DNA from 2 places in the Holtiella tumoricola genome. Region 1 is predicted to be linked to the other one. Evidence: predicted binding sites of a transcription regulator. Region 1 holds the regulator's gene; the other holds the start of a gene.
The links. Region 1 encodes HrcA, which represses chaperone genes, less so after heat shock. Its sites were predicted from a motif close to TGTTAGCACTCNNNNNNNNNGAGTGCTAACA; they were not measured.
Positions count from the first base shown of each region.

Region 1 (10,818 bases):
TCTCTTTTTGCCACGGTTATCACCATCCCATCTCATTAACATATTCCATTATACTGACTGTTGTGCCTCTATACAAGCATAACGTAGAAACAGTCAAAGAGAAATCTCTTTGACCGTTCTACTTGGTTGTTCACTTTTTATTATTCTTCTTTGAAGTCTGCATCGATTACATCATCGTTTGCATTGTTTGTAGCACCTGCTCCATCCATTCCTGGTTCACCTTGTGGTGCTGCTTGTGCGTACATTTTCTCAGAAATTGCGTAGAACGCTTGTGTTAAAGCTTCTTTAGCTTCTTTAAGTTCATTTACTTCAGCATCTGTGATTGTTTCGATATTTACACGGTTGTTGATTTCTTTTAATGCATTAAGTTTAGCCTCAACATCTGCTTTATCTGCTGCTTCTAATTTATCTTCCATGTCTTTCATCATTTTTTCTGTTTGGAATACCATGCTATCTGCTTCGTTTTTCACATCGATTGCTTCTTTACGTTTTTTATCTTCAGCTGCATATTGTTCAGCTTCAGCAACTGCTTTGTTGATTTCATCATCACTTAAGTTTGTACTTGCAGTGATTGTGATGTGTTGTTCTTTACCAGTACCAAGGTCTTTAGCAGAAACTTTAACAATACCATTAGCATCGATATCAAATCCAACTTCGATTTGTGGAATACCACGTGGAGCTGGCATAATACCATCTAATTTGAAGTTACCTAAAGTTTTGTTTTGGTTAGCCATTGGTCTTTCACCTTGAACAACATGGATATCAACTGCTGGTTGGTTATCTGCTGCTGTTGAGAATACTTGGCTTTTCTTTGTTGGGATTGTTGTATTTCTTGGAATAAGAACTGTCGCTACCCCACCTAATGTTTCAATACCTAATGAAAGTGGTGTTACGTCAAGAAGAAGGATATCGCCTACCCCTGCTTCACCTGAAAGTTTACCACCTTGAATACCTGCTCCAACTGCAACACATTCATCTGGGTTAATACCTTTGAATGGTTCTTTTCCTGTAATACGTTTAACAGCTTCTTGAACAGCTGGAATACGTGTTGAACCACCTACTAATAATACTTTATCAAGTTCAGATGCATTAAGACCTGCATCGTTAAGTGCTGTTCTTACTGGTCCCATTGTACGTTCTACAAGATCACTTGTAAGTTCATCAAATTTAGCACGTGTAAGTGTTACATCTAAGTTTTTACCTGCTGCACAGATGAATGGAATTAAGATATTCGCTGTTGATTTTGAAGAAAGTTCTTTTTTAGCTGTTTCAGCTGCTTCTTTTAAACGTTGCATAGCCATTTTATCAGCTGATAAGTCTTCGCCTTCTTGTTTTTTGAATTCTTCTACTAAGTAGTTGATAATACGTTGGTCGAAGTCATCTCCACCTAAGTGGTTATCTCCACTTGTTGCTAATACTTCGATAACACCGTCACCGATTTCGATGATAGATACGTCGAATGTACCACCACCAAGGTCATATACCATAATTTTTTGTTCTTGTTCATTTTCAAGACCATATGCTAAAGCTGCTGCTGTTGGTTCATTGATGATACGTTTTACATCAAGACCTGCAATACGACCAGCATCTTTTGTTGCTTGTCTTTGGCTATCTGAGAAGTATGCAGGAACTGTAATAACAGCTTCTGTTACTGCTTCACCTAAATAGCTTTCTGCATCTGATTTAAGTTTTTGAAGTGTAATTGCTGAAATTTCTTGTGGTGAGTAATCTTTACCATCGATTGTTACTCTATGGTTAGTACCCATATGGCGTTTAATAGATGCTACTGTACGATCATGATTTGTAATTGCTTGACGTTTTGCTACATCCCCTACAAGTCTTTCACCTGTTTTTGTGAAACCTACAACTGAAGGTGTTGTTCTATTTCCGTCTGCATTTACAATAACAACTGGTTTTCCACCTTCCATTACTGCCACACAAGAGTTTGTTGTTCCTAAGTCAATACCAATAATTTTACCCATTTTACTTTCCTCCTAATTTCTATTTACGATTAATTAGCTACTTTTACCATACTGTAGCGAATAACTTTTTCTTTATATAAATAACCTTTTTGAAGTTCTTCAGCAACGATATTTTCACCTAAACTATCATCTTCTATGTGTAAAACTGCATTATGATAATCTGGATTAAATGTTTCACCTGCTGCTTCAATTGGTGTTACATGTAACTTTTCAAGTGAACTTATAAGTTGTTTATAAATCATAGATACGCCCTCATAGAAAGATTTATCTTCACTTTCTTGTTTAAGCGCACGTTCTAAATTATCAACTGTACCTAAAAGTTCTGTAAGTGTAGAGCTTACTGCTAAGTCATAAATATTTTGTTTTTCTTTTTCTGTACGTTTGCGGTAGTTATCAAACTCTGCCATTAGTCTTTGGAGTCTTTCTAAGTTTTCATCCGCTTTTGGTTTTTCTTCTGTTTCTTCTACAACTTCCCCTTCACAAGTGCCAGTAGTTTCTTCAACTACATTTTCTTCGTTTGTTGTTTCTACTGTTTCATCTTGCATAGTGGATGTTTGCATTTCTTTATCTTCCATGAATCAGCATCCTTTCTCTCTCTACTCTTTTGCTTCAATGAGCATATTTTGAATATGGTAAGAAATATGATCAAGTAATGATACAACCTGCCCATAGTTCATACGCTTTGGACCAATAATACCTATTGTTCCTAAGTTATACTCACCTATATCATAGCTTGTTGTAATAACACTACATTCACTCATAGGTTCTAGGCCATTTTCCTCACCAATACTAATACTGACTTCTTTTGTTGGTTTAGCTTTTAACATCTTTACAAGATATGGTTTTTGTTCAAGCACTTCTAGAAGTTTTTTAGCCTTTTCAATGTCATTAAACTCTTGGAAGCTTAAAATATTCGTCATACCTCTTGTAAAAATGTTTGGTACATCTTCCATTTCTAATGTATCAATAATGGCATTCATTAAATCAACTGAGATATCTTTATAGCCAAACATACGCTCTTCTAGGATGCGTAGTTTATCAACACTTAGTTCATCTAGTGAAGTACCAATTAAGCTCTCATTAATAATATTTGTTAAGATACCGCAAAGTGAATAATCTATTAACTTCTTAGTACGAATAACATAATGTCTAACAATGTTTGTGTCGGTTACAACAACGAGTGCAACACTTCTGTCATCTACGGGTACCAACTGCAGATGTTTAATCTTTGTTTGGTTAATCGTTGGTGGGGAAGCAATAGTTGCATAGTGTGTAACTGCCGAAATAAGCTTCGCAGTTTCCTCTAATAATTTGTCTATCTTGTCAAACTTATTATTGATCACCTCTGCAATAAATTGTTGTACATCAGGTGCAATATCAGGACACTGCATTAAATTATCTACATAAAGTCTGTAGCCCTTGTCTGAAGGTATACGCCCAGCGGAAGTATGTGGTTGCATGATTAAGCCTAAATCTTCAAGATCGGCCATATCATTACGAATCGTTGCAGAACTTACACCTAAGTCATATTTCTTAGATATGGTTCTAGAACCTACTGGATCCCCTGTTTGTATATAATCATGAACAATGGCTTCAAGAATCTTTCGCTTTCTTTCATTTATATCCATGATATCACTTCCTTTTGCATTGTTAGCACTCACTAAACTTGAGTGCTAACTATAGATTTAAGATATCACTCTTTAGGTGATATGTCAATAAGATTCTTTAAACATATTTTGAACAATTTGATAACGTTTTTTGTATATAATATGCACTACTCTACTTCTTCATCTAATAGGAATGAGGCGAAGATTTGATTGGATATATCTTTACCTTGTTCTGTTAAATAAAGTCTATCGTTATTATGAACCAATAGTCCTTTCTTCATCCATTCATCCAGCTGTTTCCCATAGATATCAAAAATTGAATACTTAAAGCGTTGCTGGAATTCTTGTGTACTTATTCCTACACATAGTCTTAATCCTAAAAACATAAATTCTTCCATAGCCATTTTTTTTGTAATCTTTTCTCTTGCAACAATAATTTTATTTGTGTCACCTTGTGCAGCTAGATAATCTTTAAAGTCTGTTGTATTACTAAATCTCTCGTGCATCATATAACTATGGGCACCTAGTCCAATACCTAAATAGGGTTCACAATTCCAATAAACTTTATTATGCTCACATTCATAACCAGCTTTTGACCAGTTTGAAAGTTCGTATTGATGATACCCCTTCTCTTTTAAATAACCTTTTACATATTCATAGAAGCTTCTGTCTAATTCTTCTTCTACTTCTTTTAAAGTACCTTGTTCATAACGATCACCAAATACAGTTCCGTCTTCTATGATAAGTGAATAGGCTGATAAATGTGGTAATCCAAGATTAACCACTTTTTGTAGGGTTTCTTTCCAATTTTCTAATGTTTGATCTGGTAAGCTAAACATAATATCTGTATTCAGATTAGTAATCCCTACCTTTTTCAACCTTTCAATACTTTGCTCCCACTCTTCATAAGTATGAATACGCCCTATACTCTTTAATAAGTTATTTTGTGCAGCTTGTAGTCCTAAGCTTACACGATTCACACCATGCTTTTTAAATACATGAGCATGCTCTTCTAATATAGTTCCTGGATTAGCCTCTATTGTCCACTCAACATCTTCTTCTAATATAAAATGCTTACGTAGGGCTTCACACAATTTGTCTAATAAAAAAGGTGAAAGTACCGTTGGGGTACCTCCACCTATAAATAGACTTTTTATTGTGTGTACACCCGCAAAATCTTTACCGTAATTTGCAATCTCTGCTATCAACGCTGTAATATACTCTTCTTCTTTCTCACGTTTTGGGAAAGATAAAAAGTCACAGTAATAGCATTTAGAATGGCAAAAAGGTATGTGTACATACAATCCTATTTTCATAGTCGTCCTCTATTCGTCTAATTTTAAAACGCTCATGAACGCTGCTTGTGGTACTTCTACGTTACCAACTTGGCGCATACGTTTCTTACCTTCTTTTTGTTTCTCTAGTAGTTTACGTTTACGTGAAATATCTCCACCATAACATTTAGCAAGTACGTCTTTACGCATCGCACTAATTGTTTCTCTGGCAATAACTTTATTTCCAATTGCAGCTTGGATAGGAATTTCAAATAAATGTTTTGGAATTTCTTTTTTAAGTTTTTCTACAATCTTTCTCCCTTTTTCAACGGCATTAGATTCATGCACAATAAGAGAAAGGGCATCCACCATTTCTTTATTTACAAGAATATCAAGTTTTACAAGCTTAGATTCTGTATAACCTGAGAGTTCATAATCAAATGATGCATAACCGCGTGTTCTTGATTTAAGTGCATCAAAGAAGTCATAAATAATTTCATTAAGCGGGAGCTCATAAGTGAGTACTGCGCGCGTTGCTTCTAAATATTCCATACCATGGTAAATACCACGTCTTTCTTGGCAAAGGTCCATAACAGCCCCTACATAATCTGAAGGTACAATAACTTGTGCTTTTACCATCGGTTCTTCCATATGCTTAATGTTAGATGGGTCTGGTAAGTTAGATGGATTAGAAAGCTCAAGCTTTTCACCATTTGTTTTGTAAACGTGATAAATAACGTTAGGCGCTGTTGTAACAAGATCTAAGTTATATTCACGTTCAAGACGCTCTTGAATAATCTCCATATGGAGTAATCCTAAGAAACCACATCTAAATCCAAATCCTAAAGCAATTGAAGTTTCAGGTTCAAATACAAGTGCTGCATCATTAAGTTGAAGCTTTTCTAAACTATCACGAAGGTCACCGTATTTTGCACCATCTGCTGGATAAAGACCACAGTATACCATTGGATTAACTTTTTTGTATCCTGGTAATGCTTCAGTTGCTGGATGAAGCGCATCTGTTACTGTATCTCCTACGCTTGTATCTGTTACATTTTTAATACTTGCTGTAATATATCCTACTTCACCTGGTTTTAAATCATCCATAGGACGGAAAACACCTGCTCCAAATGTACCTACTTCTACAACATCAAACTCCGCTTTTGTTGCCATCATACGAATTTTCATGCCTTTTTTCACAGTGCCTTCTTTAACTCTACAGAAGATAATAACCCCTTTGTATGGGTCATATAATGAATCAAAGATAAGTGCTTGTAATGGTGCTTCTGGATCACCTACTGGATGTGGTACCTTGGCAACGATTTGTTCAAGTACATCTTCAATATTAATACCATTTTTAGCTGAAATAAGTGGTGCATCGTGTGCTTCTAATCCAATAATATCTTCAATTTGGTGTTTAACTGCGTCTGGATCTGCACTTGGTAAATCAATTTTATTAATAACAGGCATAATTTCAAGGTTATGATCAAGTGCTAAATAAACATTAGCCAATGTTTGAGCTTCTATCCCTTGGGCTGCATCCACAATAAGTACTGCACCTTCACATGCTGCTAAACTTCTTGAAACTTCATAATTAAAGTCAACGTGTCCTGGAGTATCTATAAGGTTGAAGATATATTCTTCACCATCGTTAGCTTTATAAACAAGTCTTACTGCTTGAGACTTAATTGTAATCCCACGTTCACGTTCAAGATCCATGTTATCTAGAACTTGTGCTTGCATTTCCCTTTCTGTAAGGGTTCCTGTCATTTGTATAATTCTGTCGGCAAGAGTACTCTTACCATGGTCAATATGTGCTATAATACAAAAATTTCTAATTTTTTCTTGTCTTGAAAGAGACATATTGCTCCTCCTTATTATTTTCTCTAGTATTGATTCGTTTTATTATAGCATACCCTATTTAGGTCTATCAATCTTTTTCAAGTACCTTTGCTAATATGGTTGCAATAGGTTCTGCTGTTCTTACCGCTTCTTCACTGGTATCATTTTGTGAACCAATTTCAACAAGAAGTGACATAGGTTTCATATGTAAGCTGTAACGATAAGCCTTTAAATAGACTTTCCGCATAAGTTCTGGATAGTATTTCATCCCTTCAATCTGCGCTTGTAAAGAGAATGCTAAGTTATCTTCAAGATTAGGATTAGTAAGGGTTTTCATAGGAATATTTTCACCGTCTTGGTTCTTGAGCATTGTAAGCCCATTAACAAACATAATTTTACAAGCCTCTTCACCATTGAGATCTCCTACAACTTTGCCTGTACCTGCCACACCATCACGATGCAAGTCAATACATACCTGTATAGATGGGTTTTCATCTAAAATGCCTTGTATAACTGTCTCCATTCTTTCATAACACCCATTTGTGTCCTCACTTGTATCATTGATATAAAAATGGTCTGTCACATGAAGTGTTTCAATACCATATTTATTTTCTAAAATATTTTCTATTTCACTACCTACTGCTAAAATACCAGGATCACTCTTATCTTCATCTGCGAAACGCTCTTTCGCATGGGTATGGAAAATAAGTACCTTTGGCCCTTCTATAGACTCATCTAATCTAAATTCCTTTTTAGCAAGTGCTTCAAAATCCCATTCTGATAACATGTTGGCATCAATAGTTAATTCATCATGATCTCCTGTATAAATTTTACTGAGTAAGTAGTTTGGATCATTTAATTTGTTTAAATCAATTTCAGCCTTAACAGGTGTTGGTAAATTTGGCTGATAAACATTATCTTTTTCTAAAGATATCATTTCCTCTTCTTCTGGTATTTTAAAATATCCAGTAAGCTCTGATACTTCCGTAAAATGATCTATAAATTCACTATAGGGAAGTGTTTGAGTAAGTAACCTTAAAGGTTCCCAGTCAAACTGAAAACTCGGCTTTTCATACCATTCACTTCCCTCAGTTGTACTATATGCAAAGGGCATCGTTAAACACGTAATCAAAAAGGGTGTTTGATGACCAGGCATTTTATTAAAATGCTGATAAATATTATAACTCACAACAAGTCCTATCCCTACTAATACCAAATAAATTTTCATTTGCTTGGTTAAGGGTTTTAACTTTTGCATGCTTCTCCCCCTTTACAGCCTGTCTCTCACTATTGTATTAAATACCCCCCTTGTTTATGACTAATTTGAGTATTTATTAATGTCATCTAATCCAATACCTGGATGTACCGCAATGTTGATACTATTAAAAATAATTTCACTTAAATAAACCATAATCTCATCGATATCTTTTGCTGTAACAAAAAGATTTCCCAGCTTTGGTTCTAAAATCTCCTTAATCATAACGTATTTTTCTTCTTCACTTACTTGTTGTAACATTTGATAAAAAGCATGATTGGGTGCATTCTCAAGCATAGATTCAATAAGATGTTCAAATGTATCATTAACAAGTGTTGCTGTATCAATCACTGTTGGTACACCAATGGCAATAACAGGACATCCCATTGTTTCTTCATTAAGTTGTTTACGTCTATTACCAATACCTGCTCCTGGAGAAATGCCTGTATCACTCATTTGAATGGTTGCATTAATACGCTCTGGACTTCTTGCTGCAAGCGCATCTATAGCAATAATACAATCTGGCTTTGTATTTTCTACAACACCTTGTATAATTTCGCTTGTCTCAATGCCTGTAAGTCCCATAACTCCTGGTGTTAAACTACTTACTACATTAATTGATTCATCTATTGCATCTGGTGCATGCTCTTTTAAGTGTCTTGTTACAAGTACTTTACCAGATACATCTGGGCCTAATCTGTCAGGAGTCGCATAGCGGTTCCCAAGCCCTACAACCAACACATTTAATTTTTCTTTTTTAGGTAATAATTTTTGAAGTTGTGTAGATACTACATTAATAATTTCACGATGCGCATCTGGATCATTCTCTTTCATCATAGGGGATTCTATTGTGATATAATGTCCTATAGGTTTTCCCATTGCTTTAACACCTTGTTCATTTATGATTTCAATAGAGGTTGTTGTAATTGGATATTCTTGGTTTTTTTCTGTTTGAATATCGATACCTTCTATTGTTTGAGTTTGACTCTGTGCTTGCAAAGTTGCCCCAATTTCCAAGGCTAAGTCGGTACGTGGTGTCCATGTGGTTTCTGTTTTTATCATTACCTATCATCCTTCCATAGTTACTGAAAACTATTTTTACCATAAATTTAAAGACTATACATTGACTTGTCCTTGGACATACTATATAATGTAATATGATTAACCGTTCATAATTCCCCAAACCGTGTCCATAGAATATGAATGGAGGTGCCATACCATGGCAAACATTAAATCAGCAAAAAAACGTATCAAAGTAATCGCAACTAAAACAGCACGTAATCGTGCACTTAATTCAGCAGTTAAAACTTACATGAAAAAAGTTGTAGCTGCAGTAAACGCTAACGACAAAACTTTAGCTGAAGCTAACTTAAAAGTAGCTGTAAAAGCTATCGACAAAGCTGCTGCAAAAGGTTTATACCATGCAAAAACAGCTGGTCGTAAAAAATCAACTTTAGCTCGTTTAGTTAACAAAATGGCGTAATTCTTGATACGCAAAAACTACTAGCCTACGGCTAGTAGTTTTTTTTATTTATTCTCTTATTGATGGTTTAAAGTGATACACTTAATAATTAAAAATTCTACACACTTCACTTGTTCCATCTTCCCTGTTTTAATAGCTTCATCACTCTCAAGGCATAGTTCTAAAATATCTTGAAGATTTTTAAAGGTAAAGCGCTGTGCCTGCATACATAAATCCTGTGCAACATAATAAGGAATTCCTAATGTTTGTGCAATACTTTTTGGATTGGCATTATTCCTTTGAAGATACTTTACCTGTAAAAGCTGACGATATTGTCTTCCTATTAAAACAAGTACACCTATTGGTGATTCTTTACTTTCAATAAGCTTATTATAAATCCCCAGTGCCATTTGTGTCTGATTTTGGCTTACTGCTTTTAAAAGCTCAAATACTCTTTGTTCTAGAGAAAAAATACATACATTATCTATTGCTTCTCTCGTAACCTTTCCATCACCTACATAGCTTGCAAGTTTATCTAATTCCACTAAAATGTGACTAACCTGCTTAGGTAAATTCATAGCTAAATATTTAATAAGCCCACTGTCAATATTAAGCCCACGCTCTTTACATGCATTCCCTATAATTTTAACTAGTGCCTCATCATTAGGTGTATTCCCTTCTATTGCTGTAAAATCCTTTTGTATATATTTATAAAGGCTATTACGTTTATCTACATCTTGCTCTACAAAGACAATAAGAGAATATTCAGGTTTAACCTTCAGCCAATCCAGTAATTTTTGTGTATCATCCTTTTTTCCTACTTTAAAATAACCACTATTTTTAACAACAATTAATTTTTGCTCTGCAAAGAATGGCATAGTTTCACCAATATCAATAATATTTGCAACTTCTATATCTTTGCCTTCAAAGTAGCTATAATTCATTAAATCACTCTCATCTACTGTCTTAGCTTTTATGGCTTTTAAGGCTTCGTTTTTTACCCATTCATCTTCTCCATAAATAAGCGTAATCCCCTGTTTCTCCACGTCATTTATCCTCCTGCAAATTGTTTTCTACTGTATACGTTAAGCCATCTGTTACGACTTTTATGGCACCTTGATCACTTGTGGTACATATTTTAATCTCCTGCTCCTCTAATCGTTCTAGTGTAAATATATGAGGATGCCCGTACCTGTTCTTAATACCAGAACTTATCATACCATACTCTGGATTAAGTTTCTCTATAAATTTTAAAGAAGTACTATTTTTTGAACCATGATGGGCAACTTTTAGTAAATCCACATCCGGAAGCTCTTTTAATAGCTGCATTTCTGTTTGTATACCAATATCACCTGTAAAGAGTTCTGTTACGTTGTTATACGTCAACAGGCAGACT
Region 1 is NZ_JAQIFT010000068.1:12,847-23,664, forward strand. Features, by position in the region: gene dnaJ (molecular chaperone DnaJ) at 1-26, opposite strand, end outside; gene dnaK (molecular chaperone DnaK) at 141-1,982, opposite strand; gene grpE (nucleotide exchange factor GrpE) at 2,012-2,557, opposite strand; gene hrcA (heat-inducible transcriptional repressor HrcA) at 2,579-3,610, opposite strand; gene hemW (radical SAM family heme chaperone HemW) at 3,757-4,905, opposite strand; gene lepA (translation elongation factor 4) at 4,915-6,726, opposite strand; gene PBV87_RS19340 (stage II sporulation protein P) at 6,794-7,963, opposite strand; gene gpr (GPR endopeptidase) at 8,024-9,022, opposite strand; gene rpsT (30S ribosomal protein S20) at 9,180-9,443, shown strand; gene holA (DNA polymerase III subunit delta) at 9,500-10,468, opposite strand; gene PBV87_RS19360 (DNA internalization-related competence protein ComEC/Rec2) at 10,470-10,818, opposite strand, start outside.

Region 2 (10,818 bases), on a different contig from region 1:
AATTAATACTTTATAAGGAAAACATATCATTTAAAGGCATATTAATTTGGAGGATGTATGAAAAGAAAATTAATTAAACAAAGTCTCATTTTAGCCTTAATATTTGTGTTATTTGTACCCAGTATTAAGGCTACAGCCAGTATTTCAAATCAACAATTAGAGAAAAGTATAGATAAAATTGAAAATATAAGAAAGCAGTATATGTCCATATCACAAAATGGGTATATTAATCATTTTCAGCAGAAATCCAATAAAAGTAATATAGATTTAGTCCATGTGTATATTTCACAAATATCAGATATTAGAACTGAATTAGAGGAATATAAAAAGAACGATTTAGATAAATTTGCTAAAAGAAAAATAACCACTCTGATTGCGATAACTTTATATTTAGAAGATATGGGACAAAATCTGATCGATTATTTGTCAGAAACTAAAGTGCAAGATCAAGTTGATTATTACGATATCCATTTAAGAATCAATAGTTTTATATTAAGTGCTTTGACAAATGTAAAGGATGAATTATCTTTAAAATAAATATAGAATTTTTTTGCTAGCATAATAATCATCAAATCTCTAGATAATAAGTAAGTAACAATTTATTAGGAGGTATTCAAGATGGCAAAAGAAACTGGCTTTGCAAATTTCACACCTAAACAAGCAAAAGACTATGAAAAACAATCTAAAGAAGGTAAGAAAACATCATCTTTAAAGAAATGAGGTCGTTCTTATGCATAATAACAAAAATAGAATGAAAGATAGAGACAAAAGTAATCCAACTCTAAGAAAAATAGATCCAACAGATAATGCAGATAAAGGTATTATAAACGGTGAAAAAATAGGTGTTCATGGTTGTAAAAACGAAAAGAGTCGTTAATTTTAAATCTTATTAAAGGGAGCTTTCTAAGCTCTCTTTTTCATGTAGAAGAAGTGAAGTGAACCTATCAATAGAGCATATCATAAAGCTCAATCAATCTTTTGTATATGACAGAAATAAATATAATGATAGGATAATAAAAAGTAGTATTAATATAATAAATAACTTCAAATAAGTTTGACATATGTACATAAATAATATTAAACTATAAAGGTATTTTATTATTCTAGGAGGATTTACATATGGCGACACCAATGCCACTTAAACGTATTGCAGATTTTGAAGATTTAGGATTTGGAATGTTTGTACACTGGGGATTGTACTCACAAGTAGGAAAAGGAGAATGGTATCAATCTTTTTATCAAGTACCCAAAGAAAAGTATGAAGAGCTGGTTAAGACCTTTGCAGTAAGACCTTATTATGCAGAAGACATGGTAAAGGTTGCAAAAGCTTCTGGTATGAAATATATTGTACTGACAACAAGGCATCATGATGGCTTCTCATTATTTGATACGAAAGGACTTAATACATATGATGCACCACATGCTATTGGACGCGACCTTGTTCGTGAGTATGTAGATGCATGTAATAAATATGACATTATCCCATTTTTCTATCACACAACATTAGATTGGCATGAAGAAAGCTTTGATAAGGATTTTAAAGCTTATTTAAAATATCTAAGAGACTCTGTAGAAATCCTATGTAGCGAGTATGGTAAAATAGGTGGTTTATGGTTTGATGGAAACTGGAGTAAACCAAATGAAGACTGGGAAGAAGATGCACTTTATGAAGTCATTCGTAAACATCAACCAGATGCTATTATTGTGAATAATACAGGACTTTCTCATAGAGGAGAAAAAGGCAATTTAGAAATAGATAGTGTGACTTTCGAACAAGGTCGCCCAACACGTATGAATCAAGATGGAGCAAGGAAATATTTAGCTACTGAAATGTGTCAAACTCTTAATGATCACTGGGGAGTAGGGGCTCATGACTTTAACTATAAGTCTGTACCTGAAATTATTGAAACCCTTTGCTATAGTAGAAGAATGGGTGCCAATTACCTTTTAAATATTGGATTAGAGCCAGATGGTACAGTACCAGAAATCCAAGGGGCTATGCTCAAACTTGTAGGACAATGGATTGAGTTAGAAGGTGAAGCTATTTACAAAGGTAGACCTTGTGATGATATTTCAGGCGAAGGTCATGACTTTGTACTACGTGTAGACGATCACACACTTTATGCTTTCATCCATGGTTTAAAAGTAACAGGAGATAGCAATGTTGTAGTAGGCGGTTCAGGAAGTGGCCTTAAAAACTTCATTGGTCTGAATCAAAAGATTAAATCCATTGAATGGGTAGACAATCAAGAGTCATTAAGATTTATACAAAATGCAGATGAACGTTTAATGAGTCTTTATGCAACAGGCTTTAGCTATGGTATGAATACAGTAGTACGTGTAGCGAAAATCGTATTAGAATAAATGAAATAGAGCAGTTATGAAAAGAGTAAGATCTAAGATAGAGCTTACTCTTTTTTGATTTTCTATCGTGTTTAAATTCGTTAAAATAATTATATAATAGGGTTGACAAATTAATTAGAAAGGAATATATTAATGGTGTAAACAAATTAGCACTCTTATATATAGAGTGCTAATACATCATAAAATTTTTGAAGGAGGAATTGATATGTTTGGATTAACACCGTTTAATAGAAATGGATTACAAAATAACAATGGAGTAACTGATTTTTACAATGCTATCGATGACTTTTTTAATAACAGTTTTATGCCATTAAGAGATTTAAGAAATGACACTTTTAAAGTCGATATAAAAGAAATAGAGGGTGCCTATTTAATAGAGGCAGAGATGCCAGGTATCAAAAAAGAAGATATTCAAATAGATTATCATAATGAGAGCTTGATTATTGGTGTGAAAAGACAAGAGGAAGTGAATGAGGAACAGCCTAACTATATTCATAGAGAGAGACATATGACAGCGATGAGCCGTAGTATTTATTTGAAAGATATTAATGAACAAGCCATTGAAGCAAAATTAGAAGAAGGCATGCTTAAGATTGTTGTTCCAAAACAAACAGAGGCAAAGCCACCTAGACATCGTATCACAATCCAATAGACTATAAGTAGGTTTATAAGCGTATTTAGGAATAACCCAGTATATTTTATTTAAATGTACGGGGTTATTTTTTTATTCATGAATCCTATAGAAAGCAAGTAGAATAGCTAGAAAGTTTTCTAAAAGTCTTTTAAGAAGAAAATTATTTTACAATAGTACAAAAATATTTTATATTAAAAGAGAGTGTATTTTAACAAATAGGATTAAGAATTAGCCAATATATTTTAATTAGGAGAACATATGAGACAGATAACCCAGAAACCCAAGAATCCTATTATAGCCATTAGTCAAGAACACAAGCAACAAGATCAATTTAGCCAGATGGTAGCATGGGTTGAAGCCCATGGGGGCATAGAGAAAATTGAAAGTGAGTTGGAAAAGTGGGAAAAGAGAGAAGAAGAATTAGAAACACTTTTATTTTTATCTATAGATTTAATAGCTATTTTTAATAATATGGGAAGATTTATTAAGGTAAGTGACAGTTGGAAGACCATTCTTGGTTGGACAGAAGAAGAACTTCTTAATATGAGTTGGAGAGACATTATTCATCCAGATGATATGGAGATATCCTATCAAGCTTCTAGACAAAGAGTAGATGGACCAAGATGTAAAAAGGTGGTTAATCGCTATCGTTGTAAGGAAGGTAACTACAGATGGATTGAATGGAATGGATGTCATATAGAAAAGGAAGAAGCGCTCTTTGTATGTAGTGGTAGAGATATAACCTATGAAAAAGAGATTGAAGAAAAAGAAAGGTTATTACAAGAAGCCCTACAGCTTGAGCAGTTAAAAAGTGAGTTTTTTGCAAATATCTCACATGAGCTTCGCACCCCCATTACAATTATTAAGGCAGCCACACAACTTTTTAATCAATCTTTAGATGAGGATAAGATGGTGGAGGGCGTTTATTTAAAGAAGTATGTAGACTCGATTAAACAAAATTCAAATCGTCTTTTAAGGCTAGTGAATAATTTGATCGATATGACTAAAATAGATGCTGGATATTATGAGATTCATCTAGAAAATCATAATATTGTAAGTGTAGTAGAAGATATTACGATGTCAGTAGTCGAGTATGTAGAAGGTAAAGCCATTGAGCTTATTTTTGATACAGAGATTGAAGAAGCTGTGATTGCTTGTGATCCTGATAAAGTTGAACGTATTATGCTTAACTTATTGTCAAATGCTATCAAATATTCTCCAGAGTTTGGTCAAATACAGGTATATATCGAACAATTAGATCATGAAATAAGAATAGCTGTTTCGGATAATGGAGTAGGCATTCCAGAAAATAGATTACAATATATATTTAACCGATTTACTCAAGTGGATAATACGTTGACAAGAAAGTGTGAAGGAAGCGGGATAGGTCTTTCATTGGTTAAATCTCTTGTAGAAATGCATGGCGGACATGTTTGGGCACAAAGTCAATTAAATGGAGGGACTACAGTCACTTTTTCATTACCCATTAAGCAGGTAACACAGGACATAGATAAAATGCAATCATCAAAAATCATTACCTCTAATATAGAAAGATGTGTTATTGAGTTTTCAGACATCTATCATTTATAAAGGCTCTAAAAGACTATAAAATACAATAAAATACATAAGATATAACTGGGAGGAAGTTATGAATTTTATTATTATCTTTGCTGATCAAATGCATAAATATGCATTAGGGAAATTAAATCAAGAGGTATTTACACCTCATTTAGATCAGTTATGTGAAGAAGGGGTTTTATTTAGAAATGCTTATTCTAACAATCCAATCTGTGGACCTTATAGGGGGACACTTCTAACAGGTCTATATACGAGTCATAATGGTGTACACTATAATGGACAACCCTTACTGAGTGAGACGAAGACATTGGCAGGGGAGCTTAATAAACTAGGTTACGAGACAAGCTTTGTAGGCAAGTGGCATTTAGGAGGAAACGGAAATGAACCTATTTTGCCATCTTTACAAGGTAGCTTTAAGCATTTTTTAGGCTATCAATGCTATAATGGCTTTTTAAAAGACATTATCTTTTGGAATGAACAAGGTGAAAGTCAAGAATATGATGGACACCGTACAGAGATTACAACACATTTAGCCATAGAGAACTTAAGAGCTCTTAAGGCAACCCATAAGTCTTTTCTACAAGTCATAGGTTATCAAGCACCCCACTATCCAGAGCAACCGCTACCAGAGTATGCCAAGCTTTATGAAGGGAAGACTATTTTACATACGCCGGATTATATAGAGGTAGATCCTTATACGCCAACCTACTCACCTTATAGCCCAAGACCTTATGAAAATTGTCCAGATTATCAACGTTATGGCAATAATATGGACGAGTATATAAGGCTTTATAATGGGATGGTCACTCAAGTAGACCATGGTGTTGGAGAAATTCTAAAAGAAGTACAGCGCTTAGGCTTAGAAGAAGATACCCTTATCCTCTTCACCTCTGACCATGGAGATATGCAAGGTAGTCATGGACTGAAGAACAAATGCTTACCTTATGAGAAATCTTGTGGTGTTCCTTTTATTGTAAAGGACCCTATAGGGTTAAAGAATAAAATAAGCGATGCTCTCGTATCAGGGATAGATATCTTTCCTTCCGTAATGGCTTATGCAGAAGAAGCAACAGATGTCACGCTGGATGGTAGAAGCTTTAAGGGGTATTTGCGTGAGGAAGAGGAGACTACCCAAGACTTTGTCGTAGCGGAATATATTTGTCCCAATACAGGCTGGCAAATGATTCGAGACAAACAGTTTAAGTTGTGTGTCCGAACAGCAGATCATACGCCATATCTCCTTTTTGATATGGAAAAAGATCCTTATGAATTGGAGAATTTAATAGAGGATATGCGTTATGCCTCTACTATAGAGCGCTTGATGAAACAATTAGATAGCGCTTTACTCCAATAAAGGCTTTAAGTAAGAAAATAGGAATGAAAAAAGCTACTTATCAAGGTCACCTCATTATGAGGACTGATAAGTAGCTCTTTTTCTAGAATAAATGCCTTTAATTAGATAAGATTGGGTTTAACACAAAGGATAGGTAAGTGCTTCGTACAATCGTAGTCTACTAAGAGTCTATCATCAGCTAAGTCCCTTAGTTTAATATAGTATTGGTCACACTCTATAAATGCAGTTACTTGTTTGGGTGTACCATTAAGGAGAATAGAGGCAGTTACCTTCTCCGGTACTGGAGTAGTCTCTAGTGTTGGAAGTTGTAAGTAAGCCTCTTGGTAGCAAGTGACAACATCACTTTTAAGCCTGGTCCAAGCAGCAGGATGCTGCACGTAGTACTTGGGGCAGACTTTGCCAGTGACATCATAATGACGTAGGATATCTTGGTTCGGGTCTAAGGTATAAGTATGGCAAAGCTTGGCTAGGAGTTGAATAAGGGAGGCATAAGTTGGAAGAGAGAACTGTCCCTCCCAGTCTGGATGGCAGACTTCTATGCCAAGGCTATAGGTATTGGCATTTTTGGCATGGTAGGCACGTTCATTATCTGGGATGCAGTGGATGACTTCGCCATCTAGTCCTACGATGTAGTGGCTACTGGCATAGATGCCTCTGGTACCCGACTTAAGGTTTTCAAAGTAGTTACGATTATTAAGAGCAGAGGTCTTTGGATTGGCTACCCAGTGTACCACAAGCTTTTGGATGTGACTCAGCTTAAGTCCTGGGCGGCTATAAGGGTTGGGTGTAAGAAAGTGTGGGGTAAGCATTAAGTTTATCATAACGTCTCCTTTTAAAAGTAAAATACAAAAAGCTAACCTAAATCTGCCTTCCCCCTTGTAACAATAGGCAGTTTTAAGTTAGCTTTTTGTTTGTGGCAAAGCTTATACCATGTCCAGCCCAAGGCTTACTATCCAAGAAACATCCGATACAAACCTATAGACACTGAATAAGGGGCATGGGGCTCGTAGCTCTAAGTGAAAGGGATGCTATGCATGTATCACGTTGAGGCCAGTTGGCATGACGCTTAGTAAGAGGCTAAAGGGTTGGAGTAGACGCAACTTGTCAAGCAAACAACAATACGCCGATCAAACCTATAAGCAATTACCCTAACTCTACTTTAGATTGCCACCACCAGGGAATAGAGTAGGGGTGCTAAGTGGAACCTGTATCTCAAAGTAAGAAGGGGGAGAACTTACTAGAAGATACACATTTCCATTTAGCGAATGAGTGAAGGAGGAGATGCAAACGGCCTAGGATGTGTTTGCTAGCTCGTCCTTACACCTATATATATACAAAATAGGGTTGGAATTTCCTTACTATTTTTGAAAGAAAAATAGTTTTTGGTGAAAAATCATAAAAGAGAGATAGAAGTATTGTGCAGATTTGCTTCATATTTGGCCTCTTGCCAAGCACGTTCTCTTGCTTCTAAGGCTTCAATGTCAAAATTATGGGTGTACATACGATTGAAAAGACGTGTAGGTTTTACAAAAGGTGTCGTAGAGCTTGGTAAAGCTGGAGCTGCAAATGTAGAGTCAGGCATAGAGGAGGCAAAAGGTGTATAGTTCCCGTCTAAGATGGCAAAGAACTTGTCCGGCTTCAAGATCCAGCTAAGAGATGCTAGGAAAGTGGATGTAGAGAGCCGACCACACAAGAAGTCAGAAGCTTCTACTTGACAAAAGACCGATTTAAAAGTCTCTAGTAGATTAAGCCCCTTAGCAGTGATGTCTTTGACTAAAGTATGTAAGCGCATTTTGGTTGTGAGGGTAAAACGTACCTTGGTACTTAAGCTAGGGCAATAAGTTTCAAATAACTTTTGTACATCTGATTCTATATCTGAAGAAGTGTTTTGATTAGATTTGTTAGGTTTAGTCTCTGAATACCCAGATGAGAGATTCAAACTTCTAAGAAGTCCATTGACTAAGGTCTCATTACGTTCGTAGTAGGTCAGGCGCTTGATACGATCATAGTAAGACAGATAATACTTCCCTTCAAACTTATCCTTGCTTTCTAAGTAAGCCTTTTTAGATTTATATACCTTCCCGATGTTACTAAAAGCTGTACGAAATTCCGTTTTACCAAAGCTTAGCTCCTCTGTCCAACTATCTCCAGTGACATATTGAGGGGCTTCACATGGCTCAAGGAACTTATAAAAGGTTTTGCCACGGGTCACTTTAAACCAATGCTCCAGTTGCATAAAAAGTAGGCTAGAAGTAATGCTGCCTGTATATGGATTAAGCTCTGGGTAATAAATTAATGATTTCATCTAATCGCCTCCTAAATGAGAAAAACTGATTTCTATCTCTCTTTATATACACAACCACCCTTCATTTTCCTCAAAAAAATTTAAAAAAGTACTAAATTTCAATTTCCTCTAGGAAAAACACATTTTCCTTAAAGAAATCATCAAAATCCTTAAGGGAAAAGCTATTTTCCTTAAAGAAATGGCCAAAACCCTTAAGGAAAATGACAAATCCCCAATTTTACGAGATGTTTCATAAGAGGTAAAGTAAAGGTGCGCAAATACAAAAGCTGCAGCGGAAAATTAGGTGAAGCATGTATGAAGTAATTGAGGAATTAGTGAGAAAAAGTAAAAGTCATAGTCTATATAGCTATGAACTATGGCAGCATTTTGAACCACTTTGTACCAAGTGGGCACATAAGCTGAAAGAAGTGGACTATAGTGTGGAGGATTTGATGCAAGAAAGTTATTTGATTTTATGTACAGCCATAGATACATACAATCAAGATAAAGAGATTTCTTTCTCGGCCTATTACAAAGTGATGCTCTATAGATGGGGGAGTAATTATAGACGTAAGAATAGAGAGGTACTTGTTGTAGAGGAGAGAGAAGAAAACTTTTGGGATAGGATACAAGATGAGCAAGTTCAAGTTGAGCAACAAATACTCCAAAAAGAAGTGGTAAAAAGTATAGAGTGGGCTTTACATAGGTTAAGTGAAAAAGAACGAAAATTAATGATTAAGCTTTACTTTAGTGAAAAAAGTTTGAATGACTTGGCAACGGCTGAAGGCTTGTCCTATAAGGCCTTAACGAGTAAGAAATATTATCTTCTCAAAAAACTTAAGAAAATCTTTGAGGAAAATCCAGACCTATTGTGTATATAGTAAGTATAAGCAACCGGTGCTTAAAACACATTTAAACTCAAGGAGGAATGGATATGGCAATTCGAAGCGTACTAGAAGAAGTGAAAGTAGCACTTAAATTTACAAAAGGCTCACAAACTATAGGGCACTGCAACAAACAAGCAACAGACGAAAGCTTACATACGTTAGGCACAGCTATTGGCAGCTTAAATGCAGAATCACTCCAATCCGTTACAAAAGTCACAGAAACCTTATTACTTCTAGAAGCCTAACCAATTGAGCCGACTTACATAATGGCAACATAGGTTACAGCGAGTGCACATCTTAGAGACAACAGTTTGTAGGCTATTGATAAAAACTTAAAAATTTAACCTGGAACAATGCTTTAACAGAAGAAAATAATAACACTAACTTAGGAGGAATCTCAGTATGGAAGTTACAAAAAGAAATTTAGTTCTTACCTTTGGTACACCAGCCAAGACAGAAGAGTTGATCACCATCTCTAGCCCAGCAGAAACCCTTTCAGGTACACAAGTAAAAGAAGCCATGACAAAGGCGTTAGGCAGTGGTGCCATTGGGGAGAATGTTCAAGCCAACAGTATCGTAGGGGCTAAATATGTGATTCAACAAGTGGATGCTATTGATCTTGATGAGGCATAAGAGATGGAACAAATCTTAAGTCAAATTGGTAATTTTGGCTTTCCCATTATCTTGTCCATGTACTTACTTATTCGTATTGAAAGCAAAATAGAGACATTAGCAAACACCATTACACATCTTAGCCAAGTATTAGAATCTAGAGAATAGCAAAAGACCAGCTCTCGAAAATGAGAGCTGGTCTTTTTTTACTATGTATTTAGTTATTCTTTTTAGAAATAGAAGTAAGATATTCTAGTGTATAAGAATAGTCGACAATGTTGGGCTCAAAATCTAAACGCATATGTGGAAAAACATGAAGTAAGAAGTGATCATGTAAAATATAGCTAGCTTGAAATTTCGATTTTAAGCATTGAAGGGAAGAAAGGTGTGTGATCTCTTGGCCATTTTTAAGAATGAAGGTGTGTAGATCCTTAAAGCCACTTAATGCTGCAAGATTAATATAACCCGTACACCAGTTATTTTTAGTATGAACTTCGCGTGCTTTATAAGGAAGAAAAACATCTATTGGAGTAAGTGGAATAGGTGATTGAATTGAAGAAGGAAGCATACGTAAAGCACGATTTCTGAGAAGGGTAGAAGGAATATGATAGGCAGCAAGTAAGTGATCGATTACATCTTTAATAGATTCAGGATAGATTTGTTCTGAGTTATCTTCAAAGCGAATACGTGTGCAGTCTTGTCCAAGTAACAATGTAGGAATACTTGTGTTGAAAAATGGTTCAATAACATAGATTTTCTTAGTACGTAACTCTTCATAAGGTGCTAAATAGATCATTAATAATACCCCCCATATTATAAATGTATAAGATAAACTCTTAATATGACTTAATTATACATAAAAATTAAATAAAATACAATAAAATATTGAAAATTTTATAAAAAAAATATATTTTGATTTGTAAATCAATAAAATGATAGATTTATAGGTACGTTGCCACATATAACACATGTTGAAAGTATTGCAAAATTGAGAAAAATATAGAATGATTAAAATGGGCTTCCGAGATTTTTAGGAGGTCCATTTTTGATTTCTAAACGGGCATATGATTGACTTATGGTACAATTGAGCATATTATTAAAGGTA
Region 2 is NZ_JAQIFT010000066.1:372-11,189, forward strand. Features, by position in the region: gene PBV87_RS19015 (hypothetical protein) at 58-537, shown strand; gene PBV87_RS19020 (hypothetical protein) at 752-877, shown strand; gene PBV87_RS19025 (alpha-L-fucosidase) at 1,120-2,364, shown strand; gene PBV87_RS19030 (Hsp20/alpha crystallin family protein) at 2,570-3,016, shown strand; gene PBV87_RS19035 (PAS domain-containing sensor histidine kinase) at 3,257-4,588, shown strand; gene PBV87_RS19040 (sulfatase-like hydrolase/transferase) at 4,647-5,930, shown strand; gene PBV87_RS19045 (peptidoglycan recognition protein family protein) at 6,032-6,751, opposite strand; gene PBV87_RS19050 (hypothetical protein) at 7,324-8,235, opposite strand; gene PBV87_RS19055 (sigma-70 family RNA polymerase sigma factor) at 8,526-9,095, shown strand; gene PBV87_RS19060 (DUF1659 domain-containing protein) at 9,149-9,346, shown strand; gene PBV87_RS19065 (DUF2922 family protein) at 9,504-9,734, shown strand; gene PBV87_RS19070 (YvrJ family protein) at 9,738-9,881, shown strand; gene PBV87_RS19075 (hypothetical protein) at 9,931-10,509, opposite strand.
Region 2: the regulator HrcA is predicted to act here: its motif matches at 2,509-2,539, upstream of PBV87_RS19030 (Hsp20/alpha crystallin family protein).